2 regions of the Macrococcus equipercicus genome follow, and region 2 is predicted to be linked to the other one. Evidence: a T-box and tRNA genes for the amino acid it is inferred to sense, from the RefSeq annotation. Region 2 holds a T-box; the other holds one or more tRNA genes.
What was found. A T-box is a leader RNA that pairs with one kind of tRNA and senses whether it is charged. The one in region 2 lies ahead of serS (serine--tRNA ligase), so its partner is inferred to be a tRNA-Ser.
Positions count from the first base shown of each region.

Region 1: it encodes a tRNA-Ser, which carries the amino acid that the T-box ahead of serS (serine--tRNA ligase) is inferred to sense. The anticodon was not compared.

Region 1 is NZ_CP073809.1:1,656,810-1,660,218, reverse strand. It holds gene lplA (lipoate--protein ligase) at 1-946, shown strand, start outside; gene KFV11_RS08710 (IDEAL domain-containing protein) at 1,021-1,230, opposite strand; gene KFV11_RS08705 (competence protein ComK) at 1,436-2,011, shown strand; tRNA gene KFV11_RS08700 (tRNA-Asn) at 2,092-2,166, shown strand; tRNA gene KFV11_RS08695 (tRNA-Ser) at 2,169-2,256, shown strand; tRNA gene KFV11_RS08690 (tRNA-Glu) at 2,489-2,563, shown strand; tRNA gene KFV11_RS08685 (tRNA-Met) at 2,631-2,704, shown strand; tRNA gene KFV11_RS08680 (tRNA-Asp) at 2,709-2,781, shown strand; tRNA gene KFV11_RS08675 (tRNA-Phe) at 2,792-2,864, shown strand; tRNA gene KFV11_RS08670 (tRNA-His) at 2,877-2,949, shown strand; tRNA gene KFV11_RS08665 (tRNA-Gly) at 2,955-3,028, shown strand; tRNA gene KFV11_RS08660 (tRNA-Asn) at 3,036-3,110, shown strand; tRNA gene KFV11_RS08655 (tRNA-Glu) at 3,111-3,182, shown strand; tRNA gene KFV11_RS08650 (tRNA-Ser) at 3,223-3,311, shown strand.
Region 2 is NZ_CP073809.1:12,070-15,478, reverse strand. It holds gene KFV11_RS00065 (YceI family protein) at 65-580, opposite strand; gene serS (serine--tRNA ligase) at 751-2,025, opposite strand; T-box leader at 2,079-2,263, opposite strand; gene KFV11_RS00055 (NAD(P)H-hydrate dehydratase) at 2,355-3,164, shown strand; gene gyrA (DNA gyrase subunit A) at 3,225-3,409, opposite strand, start outside.

The sequences.
Region 1 (3,409 bases), 500 kb from region 2:
GGCCATTAACCTGGCGATGGAAGAGTACGTGCTGACGAATTTAATGGATGATTCATATTTTCTGTTCTATATTAATGAGCCTTCCATCATTATCGGCAAAAACCAGAACACATATGCTGAAGTCAATCAGGCCTATGTCGATGAACATCATATCCATGTCATCCGTCGTATTTCCGGAGGTGGGGCCGTTTATCATGACCTCGGCAACTTAAACTTCAGTTTTGTCACGCAGGCAGACGAGGACAGCTTTCACAACTTCAAGCGCTTTACGATGCCGATTGTCGAAGCGCTGAATGAGATGGGTGTCGCAGCTGAACTGTCCGGTCGTAATGACCTGCAGGTCGGCGAGCGCAAAATTTCCGGCAATGCGATGTTCCAGTCTAAGAATAGAATGTTTTCACACGGGACGCTCATGCTGAACAGTGATGTGGAAGAAGTCGTCCGCAGTCTGACAGTGAATGAGGAGAAGCTGATCACTAAAGGTATCCGTTCCATCCGGTCACGTGTAGCCAACATCAGTGAGTTTCTAGACGAGCCGATTACGATTGAAGATTTCAAAGTGCGCCTGCTTGATCATATATTTGAAGGTCATGTCGAAGAATATAAATTGACAGATGAAGACTGGGAAGCTATCCATCAGTTAAGCCGGAAGAAATATCAGACGTTCGAATGGAACTACGGTAAGAACCCGCAGTACAACTATGAAGTCCGTCAGAAGTTTCCAGGGGGTCTGCTCGAGCTGAAGATGAACGTCAGAAAAGGAATGATTGACGAGATCAGAATTTTCGGGGATTTCTTCGGTGTCGGAGAGATCACAGACATAGAACAGCGGCTGATTGGTGTGCCGCATCAGAAGCAGGCCGTTGCGGACAAACTGCAAGATATTGACTTTGCGCATTACTTCGGCCGTGTCACGAAAGAAGAGTTTTTAAGTTTATTGTCATAATAAAAAGATGTTAGTCATTTCAAAGTTGAAGTGAATAACATCTTTTTTATTGGTAATGATGATAGCAGGTCAATTTAATTGTCCTCCAGCTGTTTTAGAGCATTTGTATAAGTAAGAAAGGCGGTTTCATCGTGGTCGAGCAGTGCTTGGTCGATGAGCTGGCTGTACTCAGCTTTCTGATGTGTTTTAAGGACATCATCGATCAGTAAGTCGATATATAGATTGTTCAAATTGCTGACAAAAGTCTCAAGACCATTTTGTTTAACTTGTGAATAATGGTTCATTGGAAATCCCTCCTAGATATGATTTGTCTAAGTATAAATTAACTATACCCAAAAAACAATGAATATTCAGAATATTTGATAATAATATGTTGTTATTTTATACTGATGTTTTAAAATGATGTAAAAATTGTAAAACTAAACGAAATGTTAACTAGAATATAGCCGAATATATTATAATTAACATCATATAACAACTTACTATTTGATGGAGGACTGTATGACAGGCGCCCGTTATATTATTCATGAAACGACGATGTATATCCGGCCGGTAATCATTGACGACTGTATTTATTCTGAAGTGAAAGAATATGAACAACCTGTATTTATCATCAATCATCAACCGCTGGAACTGATTGAACAGTCATGCTATTTCTATAACACCACTTATAGTGCACGCAAAGAAAAGACGAGAATCGTGGCGGACATCTGTCAGAAGCCTCCGATTGTGCTCAAGCCTGAGACAGGGACGTATTTTTTTCCGAGTCACAGCGACCGCGTAAAAGAAATGCACTGGTTCAACCTCGATATGATCAAGTATTACCGTAAAGGTAAATATAATGATACTGAGATATGCTTTGATGATGGCAGTGTGATAGCAGTGCCGACCAGCTACTATATTATCAATACCCAGTTTCTGCATGCCGTTAAACTTGAATATTGTTTGAGAACGAAAGCGCAGAAGAAAGTAGAAATGATGCGGCGGGAAGCCGAAATGAGGCAGACGTACACAAATATATATGAATTATTAGCCATGTATGCACTGCTGGAACGGCAGGTGTAAATCTTCCATAAAAAAATTTACTGAAAAACCTTGTAATATTAAGTGGAGTTGATATAATAATATTTGTTCATTAAAACTAATCCACAGTAGCTCAGTGGTAGAGCTATCGGCTGTTAACCGATCGGTCGTAGGTTCGAGTCCTACCTGTGGAGCCATTGGAGATGTACTCAAGTGGCTGAAGAGGCGCCCCTGCTAAGGGTGTAGGTCGGGTAACCGGCGCGAGAGTTCAAATCTCTCCATCTCCGTAACGAAAACCATCACTTATGTGATGGTTTTTTTTAGGTTAACAGTACAACAGGACACTGTGCATTATACTTTTAACTAGCAGATTGATCTCTAATGCTGACCGGCACAGCTGACGAGGATGGTGTGATAACTTAAGGCAGTGAACAACAGCATGATAAAAGTGAAAATGATTGTAAATAAGGTGTTGACGTCTTTACAGATTATTTATATACTAAAAAAGTCCTTAAATGAGGCCCCTTGGTCAAGCGGTTAAGACACCGCCCTTTCACGGCGGTAACACGGGTTCGAATCCCGTAGGGGTCACCATTTACACTTTTTACTTATTGACTCATTGCATTTACAAATGATATATTTGAAAAGTACTTTTTATTGACGCGGGATGGAGCAGTCTGGTAGCTCGTCGGGCTCATAACCCGAAGGTCGGTGGTTCAAATCCGCCTCCCGCAACTAAGGTCCCGTGGTGTAGCGGTTAACATGCCTGCCTGTCACGCAGGAGATCGCCGGTTCGATCCCGGTCGGGACCGCTTTTTTTTTGGCTCAGTAGCTCAGTCGGTAGAGCAATGGATTGAAAATCCATGTGTCGGCGGTTCGATTCCGTCCTGAGCCATCTTTTTCTATGGCGATTGTGGCGAAGTGGTTAACGCACCGGATTGTGGTTCCGGCATTCGTGGGTTCGATTCCCATCAGTCGCCCCTGTGCGGGTGTAGTTAAATGGTATAACCTCAGCCTTCCAAGCTGATGTCGTCGGTTCGATTCCGATCACCCGCTCCATTGTTGTTCCACAGTAGCTCAGTGGTAGAGCTATCGGCTGTTAACCGATCGGTCGTAGGTTCGAGTCCTACCTGTGGAGCCAGGCCCCTTGGTCAAGCGGTTAAGACACCGCCCTTTCACGGCGGTAACACGGGTTCGAATCCCGTAGGGGTCATACAATCAGAGGTGAAATATCGCTTCTGATTTTTTAATATGGAGGGTTGTCCGAGCTGGCCGAAGGAGCACGCCTGGAAAGTGTGTAAACGTCACAAGCGTTTCGAGGGTTCGAATCCCTTGCCCTCCGTTAATCCGTTTAAGTTGGTTTCATTTGGTTTATCAAAACCCTATGAAATCAACTTTTTTGTTTATTTCGTTCGTGTTGGTTCGTGTTGGTTAAAAGAA
Region 2 (3,409 bases):
ACACTGAACGACAAAAAAACACATTGTCAGACGAGACAATGTGTTAGTCGTTAATCATCAGTATTTATTCTTCGATAGCAAGTTCAATACCTGCTTCAAACTTAACGTCTTTACCGACCATTACGCCGCCTGATTCAAGCGCCTGATTCCAAGTAATGCCGTATTTCTCGCGGTTGATTTTCCCTGATACGATGAAGCCGGTCACATTTCCACCAGTCATCGGATTTTTTTGAACACCGTTGAATTCAACATCGAATGTTTCAGTGTGTGTCACATCTTTAATCGTTAATTCACCGGTTACAGATGTTTCTGAAACAGCAGAAGAAACGAATTTAATTTCAGGATACTGCTCGATATCGAAGAAATCAGCTGATTTTAAGTGACCATCACGGTCGCTGTTATTCGTATCGATAGAATCTACTGTCACTGCTGCTGTCACTTGAACAGTAGATAAGTCGTTAATATCTCCAGTCGCCTGAACGTCGTAATCAGTGAACTCCCCTTTTACTTTTGAAACCATTAAATGTTTGATAGAGAACTCAATAGAGCTGTGATTCGGATCTAATTTAAAGTTTGTCATTGCTTGATAACCTCTTTCTAAGATAAATTTTTATTTTATATAATTAATATATCAGATATAATTAATATAGTAAAGTATAAATAATATATTAATATGTTTTTTACAATCTTAACAAAAAACGTATACAGAAGATATTATCTCTGTACACGTTCTTTTAATATAAGAATTGTTTATTTAATCACTGTCTGGCCGCCCATATAAGGCACTAATGCTTCAGGAACTGTAATAGTACCGTCTGCATTTTGATAGTTCTCGACAATCGCTGCAAATGTCCGGCCGACTGCAAGTCCTGAACCATTCAATGTATGAACATATGCTGTTTTGCTGTTTTTGTCGCGCTTGAAGCGGATGTTGGCACGTCTTGCCTGAAAATCTGTCATGTTAGAGCATGAGCTGATTTCTTTATATGCATTATAGCTCGGCAGCCATACTTCAATGTCATACGTTTTGGCAGCACCGAAACCGATATCGCCGGCACATAAGGCAATCGTACGATAAGGAATGTTCAATGTCTGCAGTACTTTCTCTGCATGCTGCGTCATCTCTTCAAGCGCTGCATAAGAGTTCTCAGGCAATTCATAGCGGACCATCTCCACTTTGTTGAACTGGTGCATACGAATTAAACCACGTGTGTCACGACCGGCTGACCCTGCTTCAGATCGGAAACATGCAGTCTGTGCTGTGAACTTTACCGGGAACAATTCAGCATCCATTATTTCATCACGATAATAGTTCGTGAGTGGTACTTCTGAAGTCGGAATCGTATAGAAGCCTTCTTTTTCTACTTTGAACAGATCTTCCTCAAACTTAGGCAGCTGACCTGTGCCGAACATAGATGCTGCATTCACAAGCTGCGGTGTCACCATTTCCTGATAACCGTGCTGTGTCGTATGCATATCAAGCATGAAGTTCATTAAGGCACGTTCAAGTCTTGCTCCGTCTTTAGTCAGGAAGACAAAGCGTGCGCCGGATACTTTCGCTGCTCGTTCAAAATCAGCCATTTTCAAGTCATCAATAATATCCCAGTGTGCTTTCGCCTCAAAGTCAAAGGCACGCGGTTCGCCCCATTTACGGACTTCTACGTTGTCATCTTCGTCTTTTCCTGCCGGCGTTTCATCGCTTACTAAGTTCGGTAGTCTCACTAAGCGGTCACGCAGTTCTGCGCTCACGCTGTTCAACTGGTCATCGATAGCTTTAATGTCTTCGCCGACTTGACGCATCGCTGCAATCGCTTCATCTGCATTTTCCTTATTACGTTTTTTCAGTGCAATGTCTTCACTTGCTTTATTACGCTTTGCTTTCAGTTCTTCCGTTTGAACTGTTAAGTCGCGTGATTGTTTGTCGAGCTCAAGAATCTCGTCGACGACCGCCGCATCGAAGCTCCGCATTTCCAGCTTCTGTTTAACTAAATCTGGTTCTGTTCTAAATAATTTAATATCTAACATAATAGTGCCTCCTAATGTGTATTTTCGGGAACAAAAAAATACCACGTCCCTGTACAAGGGACGTGGTATTTACGCGTTGCCACCCTAATTAACAGCCTAAGCTGTTCACTCCATTAACATAACGGTTAGACCGATTACCCGCTTCATCCGGATAGATTTCATCTCCTGTATTCATCAGTTTTCACCAGCCACTGACTCTCTTTGAAATACGTTAGAAATTACTTATTCCAGGGTAATAGACTATGTAATTAACCTTATCTTATCAAATCACCTTTAGATGTGCAACTGAATCTGTTAGACTATCTGTATTCAGACCAAAGGAGACAATCATGGAAACTATTTCACAGATCAGCATTCCGCAAAGAGAAAATGAGTCACATAAAGGAGACTACGGCCGTATTCTATTAATCGGTGGTAATCAGAACATGGGCGGCTCTATTATGCTGAGTGCTCGTGCCTGTGTCTACAGCGGTGGCGGATTAACGACGGTCGTTACCCATCAGACGAACCATACAGCACTTCATTCTCGCTGTCCGGAAGCGATGGTCAGTGATCTGGCAGATATTAAGCGCCTCAGTAAACTTGTCGCGGACGCCGACTGTATTTTAATCGGGCCTGGGCTCGGGCTTGATTTCCAGGGCAATAATACGCTGACTTTCCTCTTCCAGCATATTCAAAATCACCAGACCGTCATCATTGACGGGGATGCCATTACTATCTTGAGCAAACTGCGCCATCCACTGCCCGACTGCAATGTCATCTTCACGCCGCATCAGAAAGAATGGGAACGGCTGAGCGGTATTCAAATTGACGAGCAGACCCCAGAGCGTAATAGAGCGGCTGCAGATTCACTTGGTGTTCAAGTCGTGCTGAAAAAACATAATACAGAGCTTTACTTGACTTCCGGTGACTATCGCATCGAAAAGGGGAACCCCGCTATGGCCTCAGGCGGCATGGGAGATACATTAGCAGGTATTCTCGCAAGCTTCGTCGGTCAGTTTGAAATCGAGGATGCTATTAAGAACGCCGTATATATTCATAGTAAAATCGGTGATAAGCTGGCACAGGACATGTATGTTATCCCGGCTTCAAAAATTATCGATGAAATTCCTTATATGATGAAGCAGCTGGAAGAATAACTGCTTTATGAACTAAAAAACGAGTCCGGATAATTATCCGGGCTCGTTTGCTGTATAGCATTAATAGTCTTCTTTTAAGTGATCCATCGTCTCAACATCTCCGCTATCTACGAAAATATCTTCTTCAGGCTCTTCGTCGACAGTATCAACTGTTCCGACTAAATGACCATCTTCAGGCTCAATGATTTCTTCTTCCCTGTCAAAATCTTTCTCAACTTTAGCGACAGTTGCGACATGCTGCCCTT